4 regions of the Rhizobium skierniewicense Ch11 genome follow, and region 4 is predicted to be linked to each of the others. Evidence: predicted binding sites of a transcription regulator. Region 4 holds the regulator's gene; each other region holds the start of a gene.
What was found. The regulator LexA, encoded in region 4, represses DNA repair genes until DNA is damaged. The targets are predictions, from matches to a motif close to TGTTCNNNNTGTGTTCNG.
Positions count from the first base shown of each region.

Region 1: EKM04_RS02430 (helicase-related protein) is a predicted target of LexA. The motif match lies at 2,122-2,139, and genes of this name have one in related genera.
Region 2: uvrA (excinuclease ABC subunit UvrA) is a predicted target of LexA. The motif match lies at 3,968-3,985, and genes of this name have one in related genera.
Region 3: ruvC (crossover junction endodeoxyribonuclease RuvC) is a predicted target of LexA. The motif match lies at 2,332-2,349, and genes of this name have one in related genera.

Region 1 is NZ_RXPG01000003.1:155,500-160,787, forward strand. Features, by position in the region: gene tesB (acyl-CoA thioesterase II) at 1-715, opposite strand, end outside; gene EKM04_RS02425 (ubiquinone biosynthesis hydroxylase) at 775-2,016, shown strand; gene EKM04_RS02430 (helicase-related protein) at 2,312-5,288, shown strand, end outside.
Region 2 is NZ_RXPG01000024.1:18,763-24,050, reverse strand. Features, by position in the region: gene dusA (tRNA dihydrouridine(20/20a) synthase DusA) at 1-78, shown strand, start outside; gene EKM04_RS16445 (DUF72 domain-containing protein) at 97-897, opposite strand; gene uvrA (excinuclease ABC subunit UvrA) at 920-3,841, opposite strand; gene EKM04_RS16435 (single-stranded DNA-binding protein) at 4,132-4,653, shown strand; gene EKM04_RS16430 (LLM class flavin-dependent oxidoreductase) at 5,013-5,288, opposite strand, start outside.
Region 3 is NZ_RXPG01000028.1:138,335-143,622, reverse strand. Features, by position in the region: gene EKM04_RS17340 (pyridoxamine 5'-phosphate oxidase family protein) at 1-134, opposite strand, end outside; gene EKM04_RS17335 (YebC/PmpR family DNA-binding transcriptional regulator) at 334-1,080, shown strand; gene EKM04_RS17330 (LLM class flavin-dependent oxidoreductase) at 1,158-2,159, opposite strand; gene ruvC (crossover junction endodeoxyribonuclease RuvC) at 2,391-2,903, shown strand; gene ruvA (Holliday junction branch migration protein RuvA) at 2,928-3,545, shown strand; gene ruvB (Holliday junction branch migration DNA helicase RuvB) at 3,749-4,789, shown strand; gene EKM04_RS17310 (metallophosphoesterase) at 4,792-5,288, shown strand, end outside.
Region 4 is NZ_RXPG01000011.1:100,518-105,805, forward strand. Features, by position in the region: gene EKM04_RS11225 (ComEC/Rec2 family competence protein) at 1-2,117, shown strand, start outside; gene EKM04_RS11230 (glutathione S-transferase family protein) at 2,139-2,816, opposite strand; gene lexA (transcriptional repressor LexA) at 3,212-3,925, opposite strand; gene EKM04_RS11240 (VOC family protein) at 4,130-5,002, shown strand; gene kdsA (3-deoxy-8-phosphooctulonate synthase) at 5,002-5,288, shown strand, end outside.

The DNA.
Region 1 (5,288 bases), on a different contig from region 4:
TGGCGTGGTCGAGGCTGGCGGCCTGGATGGCCGGATCGAAAATCGTCGTTCCGTGGGCGTAGAGTGATGTGTCGAGCAGGGTCATGTCCGAGAGATAGGCAAGAACCGATGTCTGGTAATGCCGATCATCAGGAACCTGCCCGACGGCTCTTACCCAGATATCCTGTCTCGGATCGAGCTTTTCCTTTGAGACGTAGTGCGCCAGCGAGACGGGTCGAATTTCGATAGGACGCTTATTTTCCCAGTATTTTCGAATGGCGGGCGGTGCCTTGGCCAGAAACGCGTCGCGCATCTGCTCCTCGCTCATCAGGTCTTCCGGCTGTAACACCTTGGGGATCGATGCCTGATGATCGAAACCGTCCTCGTCGCTCTGGAAGGAGGCCGACATGGAGAAGATTGGCTTGCCGTGCTGGATGGCAACGATGCGGCGGGTAGCGAAGCTCGCGCCATCGCGAATACGGTCTACCTGATAGACGATGGGAACGAGTGGGTCACCGGGGCGCATGAAATATGCGTGGAGGGAGTGAACGAAGCGTTCCGCGCACACCGTGCGTTGGGCGGCCATCAGGGCCTGGGCAATGACCTGACCGCCGAAAACCCTTTGCCAGCCGACCTGCGGGCTCGTGCCGCGAAACAGGTTTTCTTCAAGTTTTTCCAGATCCAACGTGGAGATAAGATTTTCCAGCGGGGCTGTGTTTTCAAAAGGGCGCGACATTTTCGACATGCTCCAGCTGTAGGAAGACGTAAGTCCATGGTCTATAGTGCCTTGGTAATATGCACAAGAATGCAGGGAGAGACGCGATGCTGGATGTGGTTGTTGCAGGTGGTGGATATGTTGGACTAGGCGTTGCTGTTGCCATCAAGCAGGGCGCACCTCATCTGAACGTAGAAGTCATCGAGGCCGCGCCGGAGGATGTCTGGAAGAAGGATATGCGGGCGTCGGCCATCATTGCGGCGGCATCGCGGATGCTGGATGTGTTCGGTGTCTGGCAGGAGCTGGTTCCGGAAGCGCAGCCAATCAACAGGATGATCGTGACGGATTCCAGGACATCGGATCCGGTCCGCCCGGTGTTTCTGACCTTCGATGGAGACGTCGCCGATGGCCAGCCCTTCGCGCACATGGTGCCCAATGTCGCCATGGTGGGCGCATTGCGCGGGCTATGCGAGCGGCTCGGCGTAACGATCCGACACGGTCTGGGTGTTTCCGGCTTCGAGGCCGGACATCACAGCAATCTCGTGACGCTTTCCGATGGCTCCACGCTGGAAACACGACTGCTGGTGGCCTGCGATGGTGTCCGCTCGGCGCTTCGCGATATGGCTGGCATCAAGACGGTCCATTGGACCTATGATCAGTCCGGCATTGTCACGACCGTGGAACATGAACGTCCGCATGAAGGTTGTGCCGAAGAGCATTTCCTGCCGTCCGGCCCGTTTGCCATTCTGCCGCTGAAGGGCAATCGTTCGTCGCTGGTATGGACAGAGCGCACAGCGGACGCCGACCGACTGGTGGCCTCCGACGATCTGGTCTTTGAGGAGGAGCTGGAGCGGCGCTTCGGTCACAAGTTAGGGCCTCTCAGACCTGTCGGCCCACGGCGGGCCTTTCCGCTTGGGCTGACGCTGGCCCGCGCTTTCGTGGCGCCACGTCTGGCATTGGCCGGTGATGCGGCGCATGGTATTCACCCGATTTCGGGGCAAGGGCTCAACCTCGGCTTCAAGGATGTGGCAGCACTCGCCGAAACCGTCGTCGAGGCGGATCGTCTCGGCCTCGATATCGGGTCGCTGAACGTGCTGGAGCGCTATCAGTCTTGGCGGCGATTTGACACGGTGCGCATGGGCATCACCACGGATGTGCTCAACCGGCTGTTTTCCAATGATGTCGCCCCCATTCGTGTGGTGCGTGACTTCGGCTTGGGTATCGTCGACCGAATTCCGGGCCTCAAATCCTACTTCATTGGACAGGCAGCTGGGACCAACGAAAAGGGTGGTCCGAGATTGTTGACCGGTCAGCCGCTTTAATCCAGCAACCACGATTCAGGATTTGGTGGGTAGCGGGGTTCAAGCGGGCCAGATAGTGTCGTGAACAAAAGCCGAATCTGTAACATTATCGATTCGTCTCTGATTCGTTCGCAACATGTTCCAGTCGTGGGATACGTGGCAAAAACCGAAGCGAACGAGCCTTTCGCGCGGTTACGCCTTGCCTTTGCGCGCAACGATGGCCATGTGTTGTGTCACAGGCGGACGGAACGGTTCCGAATGGTTCTCAAACAGCAGTTCAGTCGATCTTACGGATAATACGTTGAATTCTCGCCCCATGATCTTGAGCGGCCGCGGTGTTACGGCCGTTCTTGGCCCAACCAATACCGGCAAGACGCATTACGCCATCGAGCGCATGGTTGCCTATGGAAGCGGTGTCATCGGCCTGCCTCTGCGGCTGCTTGCCCGCGAGGTCTACACGCGGCTTGTAGAAAAGGTCGGGGCGCCAAACGTCGCGTTGATTACCGGCGAAGAGAAGATCAGCCCTCCCAAAGCGCAATATTTTGTCTGTACCGTCGAGGCCATGCCGCGTGAAACAACGGCTGCCTTCGTCGCCATCGATGAAGTGCAACTGGCGGGGGACCTCGAGCGAGGGCATATCTTCACCGACCGCATTCTGCATCTTCGCGGGCGTGAACAGACATTGCTTCTGGGGGCGGGCACCATGCGGCCCATTCTGGAAAAGCTTTTGCCCGGCATCGTCGTGGTCGAGCGTCCCCGGCTTTCACAGCTGTTTTATGCCGGTCAGAAGAAAATTACCCGTCTGCCACAGCGCACTGCCATCGTCGCGTTTTCCGCCGATGAGGTCTACGCCATTGCCGAGCTGGTGCGCCGCCAGCGTGGTGGTGCGGCTGTGGTGCTGGGTGCTCTTTCGCCGCGCACCCGTAATGCGCAGGTCGGGCTCTATCAAAACGGCGATGTCGAGTATCTCGTTGCGACCGACGCGATCGGCATGGGTCTCAACCTCGACGTCGATCATGTTGCCTTTGCGCAGGACCGTAAATTCGACGGCTATCAGTTTCGCAACCTGAATGCAGGTGAGATGGGGCAGATCGCCGGTCGTGCCGGTCGCCACCTTCGCGATGGCACATTCGGCGTGACGGGGCAGGTCGATCCATTCGACGACGAGCTTGTGCACCGTGTCGAATCACATCAGTTCGATTCGGTCAAAGTTCTGCAATGGCGCACCAAGAACTTCGATTATTCATCTATTACTAATTTGCGCGCAAGCCTTGATGTGGCACCGACGGTTCAAGGGCTGACCCGCGCCTTGCCTGCCATCGACCAGCAGGCTCTGGAGTATCTTGCGCGCTATCCCGAAATCGTCGACATAACCACCAACTCCGCGCGCGTGGAAAAACTGTGGGAGGCCTGTGCCTTACCGGATTTTCGCCGCATCGCGCCAGCACAGCATGCCGACTTGATTTCGACACTCTATTTCGACCTCGTGAAGCGCGGCACCGTCAACGAGGATTTCATGGCCGAACAAGTGCGGCGGGCGGACCGCACCGACGGAGAGATCGATACGCTTTCTGCAAGGATTGCGCAGATCAGAACATGGACGTATGTATCAAACCGCCCAGGATGGCTTGCCGATCCGACACACTGGCAAGAAAAGACTCGGGAAATCGAAGATCGATTGTCCGATGCTTTACATGAAAGGTTGACGAAACGCTTTGTTGATCGCAGGACATCTGTGCTCATGAGGCGCCTAAGAGAGAATGCGATGCTTGAAGCTGAAATCAGTGTGAATGGTGATGTCTTTGTTGAAGGACATCATGTCGGCCAATTGGCGGGTTTCCGGTTTACACCGGTGGCCGGAGCCGAAGGGCCAGATGCCAAGGCTGTGCAAGGCGCAGCGCAGAAGGCGCTTGCGCTGGAATATGAGGCGCGTGCTGCGCGCCTGCATGCCAGTGGCAACGGCGATCTCGCGTTAAGCTCTGATGGTCTGGTCCGCTGGTTGGGTGAGCCTGTCGCTCGTCTGACGTCTGGCGACAATATCATGAAGCCGCGCGTCCTCATGCTTGCCGACGAGCAGTTGAGCGGCAACGCGCGTGATCATGCCATTGCCCGCGTCGAGCGCTTCGTGAACCACCAGATCGCAACCGTGCTGAAGCCGCTGGACGATATTTCCCGCGCCGAAGACCTTCAGGGTCTGGCGAAGGGTCTGGCGTTCCAGCTTGTGGAAAATCTCGGCGTTCTGTTCCGTCGCGATGTGACCGAAGAGGTCAAGACGCTGGATCAGGACGCACGTGCCTCCATGCGCCGTTATGGCATTCGTTTCGGTGCCTACCATGTGTTTCTTCCCGCATTGCTCAAGCCCGCCCCTGCTGAACTGGTGACGTTGCTCTGGGCCTTGAAGAATGACGGTCTCGGAAAGCCGGGTTACGGCGATCTTATTCCTGTTCTCGCAGCAGGTCGTACATCTGTCGTAACGGACCCAAGCTTCGAGCGGATGTTCTACAAGCTCGCAGGCTTCCGTTTCCTTGGGAAGCGCGCCGTTCGTATCGATATTCTGGAGCGTCTTGCTGATCTCATCCGTCCGCTTTTGCAATGGAAGCCGGGGACGCAGCCACGTCCTGAAGGCGCCTATGATGGCCGTCGTTTCACCACCACCACTGCCATGCTGTCCATTCTGGGCGCGACGCTTGATGATATGGAAGAGATTCTGAAGGGTCTGGGCTACCGTGCCGATCAGGTCAGCGCTGAGGATGCTGCCGCGTTCCTTGGCGACCAGCGCAGTGATGCTGCAAAGACCGAGGCACCGGCTGCTGCTGTTGAAGAGCCTGTACAGCATGATGATGCCGATGCCGAGACGCCTTCGGAAGCACCCGTTGCTAAAGCCGTTGCAGAGGCTCCTGTCGATGTGACAGCAGAAGAAACACCATCGGCTGCGGAAGCATCCGAGACAGTGACAGAGACGGCACAGGAGCCAGCGGCTGAGGTTGCAGAGCCGAAGCCGGTTCTCTTGTGGCGTCCAGGCGGCCGCAACGATACCCAGCGCAGCGACAACCGTCGTCCCGGCAATCGTGGACAGGGTGAACGCCGTGCCGACGGTGGCGAAGACCGCAAGTCCCAGCCGCGTGGCAATGCTGGTCGTGATGGTGCCCCCCGTGACAATGCAGCCCGTGACGGAGATCGCAAACGCGATGGTGGTCGCCCAGACCGCAACAACAGCAATCGCAACGATCGTCCCGATCGCGGCGAGCGCAAGGACCGGCCTGACCGTAACGATCGTGGTGGAAAGCCGCAGG
Region 2 (5,288 bases), on a different contig from region 4:
GGCGCTGGGCCTGACGTCATCTCTGCAGCATTTTCGGCGGTCAATTTCGACACGGGCTGCGAGACCATCGCGGTGTAAAGCACTTTGTGAATGGCTTTACAGCAGCGTCTGCAAGAGTTGTGCGCCGTTGGGCGCTTTGACTTTGCCACCCGTTATGAAAAAAGCGAAGACATCACGTGTCTTTTTATCCGTCTTGCGATCGGGAGCAATCAAGGGCAGATCGTCCGGGACGCCTCCCTGCGCATAGTCTTTAAGGCGATTGGCCCACGCCTTCACGTCCGTTTCAGGATAGCAGGTCTCGATATCGTCTTCGCCCTTCTGCAGGCGACAATACACAAAGTCCGCCGTCACATCCGGCAGCATCGGGTACTCGTGATGATCTGCGCAGACGACGGCAACCCCATGCTTTGCCAGCAGGTCAATGAACTCCCGCACCTGGAAACTCGGATTGCGGACCTCGACAACATGCTGAAGCGTGAGACCGTCCTGTTTTTCTGGCAGAAGTGCCAGAAAGGCAGCGAAATCATCTGGCTCGAACTTTTTTGTCGGAGCGAACTGCCAGAGGATGGGGCCAAGGTGGTCGCCAAGCTCTGTTAATCCCTGCGTGATAAACTTGGCGATGGATTCCCCGGCTTCGGCCAGCACCTTGCGATTGGTGACAAAGCGGCTCGCTTTGAGCGAAAAGATAAAGCCCTCGGGAACCTCGGATGCCCATTTGGCAAAGGTTTCCGGTTTCTGGCTGCCGTAATAGGTGCCGTTGACTTCAATCGCTCTCAACTGTCGGCTGGCATGCTCGAGCTGGCGTCTTTTGACAAGCTTGTCGGGATAAAAGGTGCCTTCCCATGGCTCGAAGGTCCAGCCGCCGATGCCTGTGCGGATCGTGCCTGTCTTGCTCATCGCCGTCTCCCCCGTGCCTCGGTTACTCTGCCGCTTGTATCTTCTTCTCGGGACGACGCTCCAGCAACTCCTTCAGGAAATGGCCGGTGTAGGAGCGCTTCTCCTTGACGATCTGCTCCGGTGTTCCGGTTGCGACGATCTCGCCACCACCCGTACCGCCTTCAGGGCCGATATCGATGACCCAATCCGCTGTCTTGATGACCTCAAGATTATGTTCGATGACGACGACGGAATTTCCCTGATCTACCAGCTCGTGCAGCATTTCCAAAAGCTTGTTGACGTCGTGGAAATGCAAGCCGGTTGTCGGCTCATCGAGAATGTAGAGGGTGCGTCCTGTCGAGCGTTTTGACAATTCCTTGGCCAGTTTCACGCGCTGCGCTTCACCACCTGAGAGCGTATTGGCCTGCTGGCCGACCTTGATGTAGCCAAGGCCGACATCGAACAGCGATTGCAACTTGTCGCGCACCGCCGGAACCGCGGAAAAGAACTCGACACCTTCTTCGACCGTCATATCGAGGACATCGGCGATCGACTTGCTCTTGAAGGTCACATCCAGCGTTTCGCGGTTGTAGCGCTTGCCGTGGCAGACATCGCACGTCACGTACACGTCGGGCAGGAAGTGCATCTCGATCTTGATGACGCCATCGCCCTGACAGGCTTCACAACGACCGCCCTTGACGTTGAACGAAAAGCGACCGGGTGCATAACCACGGGCCTTTGCTTCCGGTAAGCCTGAAAACCAATCACGGATGGGTGTGAACGCACCCGTATAGGTCGCAGGGTTGGAGCGAGGTGTACGCCCGATCGGCGACTGGTCGATGTCGATGACCTTATCGATGAACTCGAAGCCATCGATACGGTCGTGGTCAGCCGGAATTTCACGGGCACCCATGACGCGACGCGCCGCCGACTTGTACAATGTTTCGATCAGGAAGGTCGACTTGCCTCCGCCGGAGACGCCAGTGACGGCCGTGAAGACACCGAGCGGAACCGACGCGGTAACATTTTTGAGGTTGTTGCCGCGGGCGCCGACGACCTTGATCTCTTTTCCTTTTTTCGGCTTGCGCCTTTCTGCGGGAATAGCCACGCCAAGAGCACCGGACAGATATTTACCCGTGAGCGATTTCGGGTTGTCCATGACCTGCTGCGGTGTTCCCTCCGCAATCACCTCGCCACCGTGAATGCCGGCGGCGGGACCGATATCCACCACATAGTCGGCCGTCATGATGGCATCTTCGTCATGCTCGACAACGATCACGGTGTTGCCGATATCGCGCAAGTGCTTCAGCGTATCCAGGAGACGAGCGTTGTCACGCTGATGCAGGCCAATCGATGGCTCATCCAGAACATAGAGAACACCGGTCAGGCCCGAGCCGATCTGTGATGCCAGGCGGATGCGCTGGCTCTCGCCACCGGAAAGCGTCCCCGAGTTGCGCGACAGGCTAAGATAGTCCAATCCGACATCGTTGAGAAATCTGAGGCGCTCGCGGATCTCCTTGAGGATACGGACAGCAATTTCGTTCTGCTTTGCATTGAGCGATTCCGGCAGACCGTCGAACCAGTCGCGCGCGACCTTGATCGACATCTCTGTGACCTGGCCGATGTGTTTTTTGTTGATCTTCACCGCCAGCGCTTCGGGCTTCAGGCGATAACCTGCGCAGGCGGGGCAGGGCGCTGCAGACATGTAGCGCTCGATTTCCTCACGTGCCCAGGCGCTGTCTGTTTCCTTCCAGCGACGTTCCAGATTGGGAACGATGCCTTCGAAATTTTTCACCGTCTTGTAGGAGCGTGCACCGTCCTCGTACTGGAACTCGATCTTATCGTCGGTGCCCTGCAGAATCGCTTTCTTTGCAGCGTCGGAGAGTTCGTTCCAGCGGCTGGACAGCTTGAAGCCAAAGGCTTTGCCGAGCGCTTCCAGCGTCTGGTTATAGTATGGTGATGATGACTTGGCCCACGGCGCCACAGCGCCATCCTTCAACGTGCGAGCAGGTTCCGGCACGATCAGCGCCGTGTCCACCTTTTGCTGGGAGCCCAGGCCATCGCAAGTCGGGCAGGCACCGAAGGGGTTGTTGAAGGAGAACAGGCGTGGCTCGATCTCGGAGATTGTGAAACCCGACACGGGGCAGGCGAATTTTTCCGAAAACAGAACCCGCTCGTGTGTTTCATTGAGCGACTTGTTCGCTGAACCACCGGCGGATGTTTCTTCCGGCGGCAGGGGTTTGTCGGCAAATTCGGCGACTGCCAAGCCGTCCGCAAGCTTCAAACACGTCTCAAGACTATCCGCCAGGCGCGCGGCCATGTCCGGACGCACCACGGCACGATCCACGACCACGTCGATGTCGTGTTTGTATTTTTTGTCCAATGCGGGAACATCGGCAATTTCATAGAACTGACCGTCGACCTTGACGCGCTGGAAGCCTTTTTTCATAAGCTCGGCGAGCTCTTTCTTATATTCGCCCTTTCGTCCTCGGATCATCGGCGCGAGAATGTAAAGCCGTGTTCCTTCTTCAAACGCGAGGATGCGGTCCACCATCTGGCTGATCGTCTGGCTTTCAATCGGCAAGCCGGTCGCTGGCGAGTAGGGGACGCCCACCCGCGCAAACAGCAGACGCATGTAGTCGTAGATTTCCGTCACGGTCCCAACCGTCGAGCGCGGGTTGCGCGAGGTCGTCTTCTGTTCGATGGAGATGGCGGGAGACAAACCCTCGATCTGGTCCACATCCGGCTTTTGCATCATTTCCAGAAACTGGCGAGCATAGGCCGACAGGCTCTCGACGTAGCGCCGCTGCCCTTCCGCATAAATCGTATCGAAGGCGAGCGAAGATTTGCCAGAGCCCGACAGGCCGGTCATCACGATCAGCTTGTTGCGCGGCAGGTCCAGGTCGATGCCCTTGAGGTTATGCTCGCGGGCGCCACGGATCGAAATCGTCTTTAATTCACTCATGAGAAGGCTCGGGGTACTCGTTGGGAGGCGTCAGTTCTTATGTAATGACGGTGAACGGCATGTCGAGATATATTAAACTTTTCGTATAGGCTTTTCAGTCCACTTGACTCAGTTGTTCAGTCTTAATAGAACAAAATAAGAACGATTGGCAAGCGTGCGCAGTTGACATAACATTCCTTGTGGATTGTCGTTCCATCCGGTGCCCATGGTGCTGAACGATGGTCTATGGTGATCGCAGATTTTGAACAGGATAGATGCTGGCCATGATGGTTGGCAGACAGGGTGAGAAGATGGCTGGCAGCGTAAACAAGGTAATTTTGCTCGGAAACGTCGGCGCTGATCCGGAAATTCGCCGCACGCAAGATGGTCGTCCTATCGCAAACCTTCGTATCGCGACATCTGAAAGCTGGCGCGACCGCACCTCCGGAGAGCGAAAAGAAAAGACGGAATGGCACTCTGTGGTGGTCTTCAATGAAGGTCTTTGCAAGGTTATTGAGCAGTACGTAAAGAAGGGCGCCAAGCTCTATATCGAAGGCGCGCTTCAGACCCGGAAATGGCAGGACCAAACGGGCAATGATCGTTACTCCACGGAAATCGTACTCCAGGGCTTCAATTCCACCCTGACCATGCTGGACGGTCGCGGAGAAGGTGGCGGCGGCGGAAGCCGTGGCGGAGACGATTACGGGAGCGGCGGCGGAAACTATGGCGGTGGCAATGACCAGCCATCATCCTCTTCTCGCGGTGGCGCATCGCGCGGCGGCCAGCCAGCTGGCAACTTCAACAATGATATGGACGATGATATTCCGTTCTGATCCTGACACGACAGTTGTATTTCAAATGAGCGCGTCGGGTATCACCCGATGTGCTCGTCTCCAAGATGACTATGTACACTTGGGCGTGCTTGATACCGCGCTGGGCAAGCTGGTTGACAACGCGTAGGACTATCGTGGAGGGGACTGGCCGATCGGGTGGTGATTGCTCTCATCCGCGGTCTCTTTTGGGCCCACGATCGACGGTCCGCTCGCTCGACCGGTTGCGGGTGTTCACCATGGAACGATCGCGGTCACTTCCAACGCCAGACGCTGGAACTGACGAAGGGACGGGTTCTGGATATCTCCAAATAAACCGGCGCTGGTCCACAGCATTCAGAGATGCCATGGACCCTGTAGCATCAACGCCAGCCCAGTTCTGGTGCGACGTGTTTCAGGATGGAATCTAGAACGTGGACGTTGTACTCGACGCCAAGCTGGTTCGGGATCGTCAACAACAGGGTATCGGCCTCCGCCACGGCTTCATCCTTTGCCAGTTCCTTGATCAGCGTCTCCGGCTCTGCGGCATATGAGCGTCCGAAAACAGCACGGGTGTTTGCATCGAGATAACCGATGCTATCGCTTTCCTTGCCGCTGCCACCGAAATAGGCGCGGTCGCGATCATCGACCAGCGCAAA
Region 3 (5,288 bases), on a different contig from region 4:
GGATCAGCATGTGGTGCCATTGGCTGCATATGGTTGTGGAGGCCTTCAAGGCCCAGCATCCCGGCATGCACGGAATTGATTTCGTCCCAAAGCTGACGGGCAGGGGCTTCGCGTGCTTCACTCAGACTGACCATTGAATGTGTCTCCTTCACGTTTCTCGTTATCGTCACGATCAGTGGGCAAGGCTGCCCGCTTCGTACTGGTAACCAAACGAAGAGCGAACATTTCAGTTCCTTAATGTGTTGCGAGAAGAGTGGGCATCTGGGCTTGAACAGGCGGGCCATCGCACTTATAAGCACCGCAATCCAAACAAACGATCCGATCAGGGGTGCCATGGCTGGCCATTCACAGTTCAAGAACATCATGCATCGCAAGGGAAAACAGGATTCGATCCGTTCGAAGATGTTCTCCAAACTTGCGCGTGAAATCACCGTTGCTGCGAAGTCCGGTCTGCCGGATGTGAGCATGAACGCTGCGTTGCGTTTGGCGGTCCAGAACGCCAAGGCGCAGTCCATGCCCAAGGACAACATCGACCGTGCCATCAAGAAGGCATCCGGTGCGGATGCTGAAAACTACGATTACGTGCGTTACGAAGGTTATGGTCCGGGCGGCACGGCGGTTATCGTTGAAGCGCTGACGGACAATCGCAACCGCACGGCGTCAAACGTCCGCTCGATCTTCACCAAGGCCGGTGGCGCGCTGGGTGAAACCGGTTCAGTATCCTTCTCCTTCGACCGCGTTGGCGAAATCACCTACAAGGCCTCTGTCGGCGACGCGGATACCGTCATGGAAGCGGCGATAGAAGCCGGGGCCGATGACGTGGAAAGCAGCGAAGACGGCCACACGATCATCTGCGGCTTTGAAGCGATGAACGAAGTTTCCAAGGCTCTCGAAGCGGTGCTCGGGGAAGCCGAAAGCGTCAAGTCCATCTGGAAACCGCAGAACACGGTGCCTGTGGATGAGGAAAAAGCGCAGTCGCTGATGAAGCTGATCGACAACCTCGAAGATGACGACGACGTCCAGAGCGTCTACTCAAACTTCGAAGTATCGGAAGAAATCATGTCCAGGCTTTCGGCCTGATCCATATTCCATTGCAATGTAAAAGCCTCCGGCAGCGATGCGCGGAGGCTTTTTTCATGAGGTTTGAGGAGACGCCGTTAGGCAGCCTGCCTCAGTTCGCCCCGAACTTCGGCGAAAACTTCTACAGAGCGTAGGCGCTTCTGGATGTCATGGACTGGCATGGAGACGATCAACTCGTCAGCGCCGGTTACCGCGAGGAACTCACCGAGTTTGTGTTCCACCGTCGCGTGAGAACCGACAACCGCGTATCTCAGCGTATGGTCGACCGTGATGCGCTCCATATCGCTCCAATAGTCATCCATGCTGTCGACCGGCCGTGGGAACTGGCTTCGGATATTCTTTCGCAAATTGACGAATTGCTGTTGGGCTGAAGTAAACAGGTGCTCCGCTTCCGCGTCGGTGTCAGCGCCCACGCCCATGACGCCAACCATCACATAGGGTTTTTTCAGCGTTGCCGAGGGCTGGAAGCGCTCCCGGTAAATAGCGATGGCGTCCATCAGCATATCCGGCGCAAAATGCGATGCGAAGGAATAGGGCAGGCCAAGCATGGCCGCCAAATGCGCGCTGTAGGTGCTGGACCCCAACAGCCAGATCGGCACATTGGAATGCATTCCGGGTACAGACAGGATCGACTGGTCTGGCTGCGGTGCACCCAGATATTGTTGCAGTTCGATAATATCATGCGGGAAATTTTCAGCACCGGCATCGAGATTTCGTCGCAAGGCGCGCGCCGTGCGCATGTCCGTGCCGGGTGCACGACCGAGACCAAGATCGACGCGGCCCGGCAACAAGGCATTGAGCGTGCCGAATTGTTCAGCGATGACGAGCGGCGAGTGGTTTGGCAGCATGACACCCCCGGAGCCGACGCGGATGCGCGACGTTGCGGCACCGACATGGGCAATCACAATGGCAGTGGCGGCGCTGGCAATGCCGGGCATGCCGTGGTGTTCGGCCAGCCAGATGCGCTCGTAGCCTTGTTCTTCGGCCTTGATGGCCATGCGGCGCGAATTCTCAAGCGCCTTGCTCGCGTTCTCGCCTTCACCGATGGGCGACAGATCGAGAATGGAAAAGGGAATCATAGGACGCTCCTGATGCGTTTCGGGTTGTGCTAGATGTAAGTTTCATGGCCAAATTTGCCAGTGCAATCGCGCCGAATTGAACGATGGATCAAAAAAACTGGTGCACATATGCGGTGGTTACGGAGCCCGTTTCGATCAGACCCAGCGTGAGCGGCCATGCCATCTTGTGCAATGTTGTCGTTTTGTTCACTTATCGCTGGCAGGTTTCGCGCCTGAACGGTAGGGTGCCACATGACAAATGCGATTCGAATTATCGGGATTGACCCAGGGCTTCGGCGAATGGGCTGGGGCGTCATAGAAACGCTGGGCAACAGCCTGCGCTTCGTGGCCTCCGGCACTGTCACGTCCGATGGCGATATGGACCTGGCGTCGCGCCTTTGCCAGCTCCATGACGGCCTTTCCGCAATCGTCCATTCCCACCAACCGCACGAGGCGGCGGTGGAGCAGACCTTCGTCAACAAGGATGCTGTGGCGACGCTAAAGCTTGGTCAGGCGCGCGGTATCGCGATGCTGGTTCCCGCACGCGCGGGCCTTCCGGTAGCGGAATATGCACCGAATGCCGTCAAGAAAGCCGTGATCGGTGTCGGGCATGGCGAAAAGCAGCAGATTCACATGATGTTGAAAATTTTGATGCCTAAGGCTGAGTTCAAGGGTAATGACGCAGCTGATGCTCTTGCCATCGCCATTTGCCATGCACACAACAGGGCGGGCGAGCGCATGCGCCGCGTGCTGGCCGCAAGCTGATTTCCTCTTTTCACAGGCATTCCCATGATTGGAAAACTCAAAGGCACGATCGATGAAATTGGCGATGACCATGTGGTCGTTGATGTTCACGGTGTCTGTTACGTGGCCTATTGTTCGGCGCGAACTCTGTCGCGCCTTGGCTCTGCAGGCGAGGCCGTGGTCCTCTTCATCGAAACCTATGTGCGCGAAGACCAGTTGCGGCTGTTCGGGTTCCTGACAGCACTGGAACGGGAGTGGTTCACCCTGTTGCAAAGCGTTCAGGGGGTGGGTGCCAAGGTTGCGCTTGCGGTACTGTCAACATTGACGCCCTCTGAATTGGCCAACGCGATTGCCCTTCAGGACAAGGTCGTCGTGTCGCGTGCGCCCGGTGTCGGGCCGAAAGTTGCCGTGCGCATCGTCACGGAACTTCGCAACAAGGCGCCTGCCTTTGCTGGTGAGGTATCGTCCTCCATCGGCTTCAAACAGGAACTGGGCGAAGGCGTCGCATCCGCACCCGTGGCCGATGCCGTGTCTGCCCTCACCAACCTTGGCTATTCCCGCGATCAGGCCGCCAATGCCGTGGCGGCCGCGCTGAAGAATGGCGGTGAGGGTGGCGATAGCGCCAAGCTGATCCGGTTGGGCTTGAAGGAGCTTTCGCGGTAGAACGCCCTGTGTTATTTTCCTTGCGATCTTTAAAAACTAAGAACAGAGGTCGTCATGGGGCTCCAGACGACCATGACATCCAAAGGCGAAACGACTGGTCCAAAAGCGTGTTCTAGATCAGCTCGGCTGAAAGCCTGGTGACAGATGATTGACACATTCGATCAGAGAGCCGCACGCAAAATACCCGGAATGGAACTTCTGACATGAGTGACGCGGCACGGCTGATTTCTTCGGAAAAGCGCGGCGAAGATATCGATACGACGCTTCGCCCACAAACGCTGGATGACTTTACCGGCCAGGCGGAGGCGCGGGCGAACCTCAAGATTTTCATCGAAGCGGCGAAGAACCGTGGCGAGGCGCTGGATCATGTGCTGTTCGTCGGGCCACCGGGTCTTGGCAAGACGACGCTGGCGCAGATCATGGCCAAGGAGCTGGGGGTCAACTTCAAGTCCACGTCCGGACCGGTGATTGCCAAGGCCGGTGATCTGGCGGCGCTTCTGACCAATCTGGAAGAACGGGATGTTCTGTTCATCGATGAAATCCACCGGTTGAGCCCTGCCGTGGAAGAAATCCTCTATCCTGCGATGGAGGATTTTCAGCTCGATCTGATCATCGGTGAGGGACCGGCTGCGCGGTCCGTAAAAATCGATCTGTCGAAATTCACGCTGGTTGCGGCCACCACGCGTCTCGGCCTTTTGACAAATCCGTTGCGAGATCGCTTCGGCATTCCCGTTCGCCTGTCTTTCTACACGGTGGAAGAACTCGAACTGATCGTGCGCCGTGGTGCGCGCATCATGGGTTTGCCGATGACGGAAGAGGGCGCACGCGAAGTGGCGCGTCGTTCGCGCGGCACCCCACGCATCGCCGGGCGGCTGTTGCGCCGTGTTCGTGATTTTGCCGAGGTGGCGCGGGCAGAATCCGTGACGCGACAGATTGCCGACGAGGCGCTGACGCGGCTGCTCGTGGACAATATGGGTCTTGACCAATTGGACATGCGATATCTGACGATGATCGCCGTGAATTTCGGCGGTGGTCCCGTTGGCATCGAAACGATTGCCGCCGGCTTGTCGGAGCCACGCGATGCCATTGAGGACATTATCGAACCCTACATGATCCAGCAGGGTTTCATTCAGCGAACGCCGCGAGGACGTATCTTGACCGCAACGGCGTGGAAGCATCTGGACCTGCAGCCGCCGAAAGATATCGAAGCGGCGCAGTTTCGTTTGACGCTCGAGGACGACTGATCGTGATCACCCGTCGCGCATTGCTCAAGACGGCTGCCACCATGGCGGCGGGTCTGGTTTCTCTTGGTGCCTATGCGGGTGGCATCGAGCCCTTGGCGCGGCTATCGACCACGCGATATCGTATCAATCCGCCCGGCTGGCCCAAGGGGCAACGCTTGCGCATCGTGGCGCTTGCCGATTTTCACGCCTGCGAGCCATGGATGCCTGCCGAGCGCATTGCAAAGATCTGCGATTACGCCAACACGCTGGGTGGCGACGTCATTCTGCTGCTGGGCGATTACATGTCCGGCATGAAACTGGTGACAGGTGTCGTTCCACCGGGAGACTGGGCGAAGGCTCTTTCGGGGTTGAAGGCACCGCAAGGGGTGCACGCCGTGTGCGGCAACCACGATTGGTGGCAGGACCTTGAAGCGCAGAGGCTGCGGCTGAAGGAAACGGTTGCGCATAAGGCGCTTCGGTCGGTCGGCATTCAGACATATTCGAACCATGCTGTGCGTTG
Region 4 (5,288 bases):
AGGCACTGACACTCGTTCTGGCGGGGATGCTCCTCTCTGACTGGGAGGCAAGGCGGGCAGGGACTGTCATTCTCGATACGCCCGTCACGACGACCGTCAGCGGTACGGTTGAGCGCCGAGAACTGGATGCCAGGGGGTATTGGCGATATCTGATCGAACTGAAATCCACCTCGGACCCGACCCTTACACGCCCGCCGAAACACGTCTCAGTCGTGTCGCGCAGTCGCCATGAGGCGATTGGCATCGGCCAGACAATCAGCGGCAAGGCCCGCCTTTCACCGCCTTCCGGTCCGGCACTACCCGGGCTCAACGATTTCGCCTTCTCGTCTTTCTTCAACGGCATCGGTGCAACCGGATTTTTCTACGGCGCACCAAAGGCTATGCCGTCAAGTCAGGAACAGCCAGAAACAAAGACGTGGACCCAAACCGCCGATACGTGGCTCTACACACTTCGAAGCAACATCGCCCAGCGTATTCGTGACTTGATCGGTGGGGATGCCGGTGCCTTTGCGGCATCGATTGTCACCGATGAGAGACGTGCGATTTCCAACGATACCATGGAGGCGCTTCGCGTTTCGGGGCTGGCGCACATCGTTGCGATCTCGGGGCTCAATATGGCGCTTGCGGCCGGCATCTTCTTTGTGGGACTGCGCACAGCATTCAGCCTGTTTCCGAGGTTTTCGCAGCGTTGGCCGGTCAAGAAAATATCCGCCTTTGCCGCACTCCTGATGACGCTGGCATACTACCTCATTTCCGGTTTTGCGGTCTCAGCCGAGCGCGCTTGGTTGATGATGTCGATCATGCTGTTTGCCGTGTTGGTCGACAGGCCGTCGATCAGCTTGCGCAACGTGGCGCTGTCGGCAATCGTCATCATCCTGATATCGCCGCATGAAGTCATGGGCCCAAGCTTTCAGATGTCCTTCGCCGCAACAATTGCGCTGGTTTCCGGTTATGCCGCATGGAGCAGATGGCGCGGCGACCGAGAGCGATTGACGACGGCGCGTCCGCCGTGGTGGGTGTCGCTGTGCTCCAAAGCGGCAACCATCATCGGTGGTGTCGTCATCACGTCACTGATCGGTGGCATCTCGACCGCCATCTATTCCATCGAACATTTTCACCGGATCACCGCCTATGGTCTGGCCGCCAACCTTGCCGCCATGCCGATCATGTCGCTCATCGTCATGCCGTTTGGGCTTGTGGGCATGCTGCTGATGCCGTTCGGACTGGATGGCCCCTTTATCAAGGTCATGGGTTACGGCATGGCGATGGTCATCGAGATAGCCAAGGAAGTGTCGAGCTGGGGTGGCGACACCACAATTGGACGCCAGAACGGATGGTTTCTCGCGGTATCAACGACCGGCTTCATGCTGATCGCACTGCTGCGGACACGGCTTGCCCTGATCGGGATTCCCTTCATAGTCGCTGGGCTGATGATGCTTGTGACAGAGCAATGGCGCATCAAGCCGGATGTGTTGATTTACGAAGATGGCTCTCTCGTCGCTCTGCTGTCGAAAGATGCCGTTGCAACCACGAAACAGCGAGGTTCCGGTTTCGTTTACGAACAATGGGAAAGAGCACTGCCGCTGCCAGCTCAGCATGTGGGAGCAAAGATTATAGACGCGCCGCCACCGGATGACGACGACCCGGGAGAGACCACGGCTCCATCATCTCGGCGTTTTGCGGCTCTGACGGATGCTGAACGCAGAAACGCCACGCGAGACATGAAGACCGCCGCGTCAACCGTCGGCTTTTTCACCTGCCGTAAAGACATGTGGTGCATTGCGAAATCGGACAAGGACGTCACGATCGCCGTTGTCTTTAACACCGCCTTCACAGGCACGGCATGCGATAGTGCCGATATCGTGGTGACGACACGCCGATCTCCGTTCGCCGCGTGTCGCTCCGGTGCTCTTCTCATCAGCGCAGACACATTGCGACGCACGGGATCCCTCGAACTTTGGCTTGGAGGGCAGGGGCGGCCTGTTGCGCGTGCCAAAGCCGCGATGCAGGGACAGAACCGGTTGTGGACGATGCATCGCAGCTACGATTGGCGTAGCAAAAGCTACGATGACGCATTGCCTGATCATATCCAGCAGATGCTGTCTGTCAGCCAATAGGCGCCCGCTCCGATCATTTACCTATCTGGTGCGCAAGTCTTCCAGCCACTCTCCAGATGCTCTCGCTTCAGCCTCATGCTCGGCATCGCGCCAAACCTCCTGCAGTGCCGCTGTTTCCCATTTCTTCATGGACGGAAGAGACAGCAGCAATTGCTTGTAGGTCTCACTTTTCTCCGACAAACCCGTTCCATAAGTCTGAAACCGAAACGCAACAGGGCAGAAAAAAGCATCAACCGCCGTGAGGGTCTGTCCAGCAAGAAATGGACCTCCGAACTCAGAAAGGCCCTGCTGCCATAGAGCATCGATGCGGGAGATGTCATGCTGGAGGCTCCCGGTGATCTGGCTTGGTTTGATCCGTAGACCGACGCACATGGGGTGCTGGTTGCGCAGCGTCGAGAAGCCCGCATGCATTTCCGCAACCGCTGACCTGGACCAAGCGCGTGCTTTCGCGTCATCGGCCCAAACACCTGGGTGTCGTTCGCCCAAATATTCAATGATCGAAACGGATTCCCAAATCGTAAGATCACCATCAACGAGGCATGGGACCTTGCCTGTTGGCGAGAACGACTGGAAGTCGTGAACAGTCTCCCCAAACGGCACCAGCTTTTCCTCAAACGGTATAGCAAGTTCTTCCATCAGGACCCAGGGCCGCAAGGACCAGGAAGAGTAGTTCTTATTGGTTATGTAAAGCTGATACATCCGAAGCCCCCTGTTGAAGAACCGTGTTACCGCAGGTCATGTGATGGATACAGAGGGCCTACGAGATGGAAGACTTCAATTTATTTGATGCTTGGTAATCCATGCGAGACTGAAAAAAGGGGTGCTTCGACACGACTTCCGGGTCAAAGGCCATCATGAACACATCACTGAAAAACATCTGGAAGCGCAATCGTCATGCGGCTCATGACATCAAGGTCATCGCCAACATACCGGCGGTAACGTGACGGGATAACGCGGCGCAAATCGCACTCCCGCGACCATCAAAATCAAGGCTCCAGCAATCAGCAGCAATTTGAGACGAAATCAGCGCAGCGGAAGCCGCGCTGTGGCGAGAAAACGCCAGAGAATTTCGCGACCCAAACCATGCGATGTGCTCAATGGTACCGACGAATGAGACCGACCAGCTTGCCTTGGATTTTTACACGATCCGGTCCAAAAATTCGTGTCTCGTACGCCGGGTTTGCAGCTTCCAATGCAATGGATGCGCCCTTGCGGCGGAAACGCTTCAATGTCGCCTCCTCATCATCCACGAGCGCAACAACGATATCGCCGGGGCTTGCTGTGCTTCCGTCGCGAATAATGACAGTATCGCCGTCAAAAATTCCCGCCTCGATCATCGAATCGCCTTTGACCTCAAGCGCATAATGCTCGCCTGAACCCAGCATATCCATGGGCACGACAACGTCATGCGTATTGTTTTGAATGGCGGAGATGGGAACGCCTGCTGCGATGCGTCCCATGACAGGAACACTGACGGCGTTGGACAGGGCGTCGTTTGCCGGTGCTGGCGGCTCGACTGTCTTCGATTTGCCGAGGCTGCCTTCAATCACGCTTGGTGAAAACCCGCGTGGCGGCTTTGCTGGGGGAGTGTAGGACTCAGGAAGCTTGATGACTTCGAGCGCCCGGGCACGATTGGGTAGTCGGCGAATGAATCCGCGTTCTTCCAAGGCTGTTATCAGCCTGTGAATGCCGGATTTCGAGGCGAGGTCGAGTGCGTCCTTCATTTCATCGAAGGAGGGGGGCACGCCCGATTCCTTCATCCGTTCATGAATGAAGAGAAGCAATTCCTGCTGTTTGCGCGTGAGCATGGACAATACCCTTGGATTTCGAGGCGAAGATTCGCGAAACAAATACAGAACAGACACTATATGTTCCATATGTGTTCTGCAATCCCCTAAAATTTTGTAAAGTTCCTATTATTGTGTGTCTTTGCGCGTGACATCATCGTCCTGTAGGAAATGTTATAGGAACACGGCGTTGTTTGTCGCCGATAAACGGATGTGGATTTTCAAATGGCTCGCGACATCGATCACCTTGTCCTGCCGGTTTCGAGCCTGAAGGAGGCACGTGAACGCCTTTCAGCGCTCGGTTTTACCGTCTCTGCGCGTGCCAAACATCCGTTCGGCACAGAGAACGCCTGCGTCTTTTTGAAGGATGGAACCTATCTGGAGCCATTGGCAATCAGCGATGCCGATACGTATTCGATGAATGCCGTGAGCGGGATCGCCTTCGTCTCAAGGGATAAACGCTTTCGCGATAAGCGTGGCCCGAACGGAATATCTGCCCTTGTTGCCAAGAGCGACAATGCCGATTCGGATCATGAGCAGTTTGTTGCGGCAGGTTTATCCGGCGGGGATCCATTCTCATTCAGTCGTCCCGTGACATTGCCGGATGGCAACACCTCGCAGGCGAGCTTTCGACTGGCCTTCGCAGGCGACAACGTGAGTGATGTCTTCTTTTTTTCGTGCCAGCGCATCGCAGCACTTCCGGCTGATCGCTCCGATCTTGAGGGCCACAAAAACGGCGTCATCGGTATTCGTGAGGTCGTGCTGAGTGCAGACAGACCCAGCAACTTTGAGCGCCTGATAGAGTTGGTTTTCGAAGCGAAGGCCGTTGGCGGAGATGAGGAAGAACTTTATTTCCAGGCATCGAACGTTGGCCTTCGGCTCGTTACACAGGCAGCAGCCCGGCATCTCCTTGACGTATCCCAGCAACGTATCGGTCCGGGGTTGAACGGTGAAGCAATTGTCTTTTCCGTGTCCGATCTCGCCGTGACAGCAGCCGTGCTTGCTGCTAATGGCGTTGCATACACGCGTAAGGGCGCTCGGGTGCTGGTTCAGCCAGCCTCCGGCCAAGGCGCAATATTTGCTTTCGAGGAGTTATGATGAGCGTTCGCAACAATCTTGATGTTGTCGTCGGCGAAGGAGCCGGGCAGGTAACCTTTTCCAACACGAAGCGTTTCTCGCTCATCGCCGGGCCGTGCCAGATGGAAAGCCGTGATCATGCCTTCATGATTGCGGAAAACCTCGCCGAACTTTGCGGCAGGCTTGGGATCGGGCTGGTCTACAAGTCTTCCTACGACAAGGCCAACCGCACATCTCTGTCGGGACAGCGTGGCATTGGCATCGATAAGGCGCTGGAGGTCTTTGCGGAGCTGAAAGAGCAGTTCGG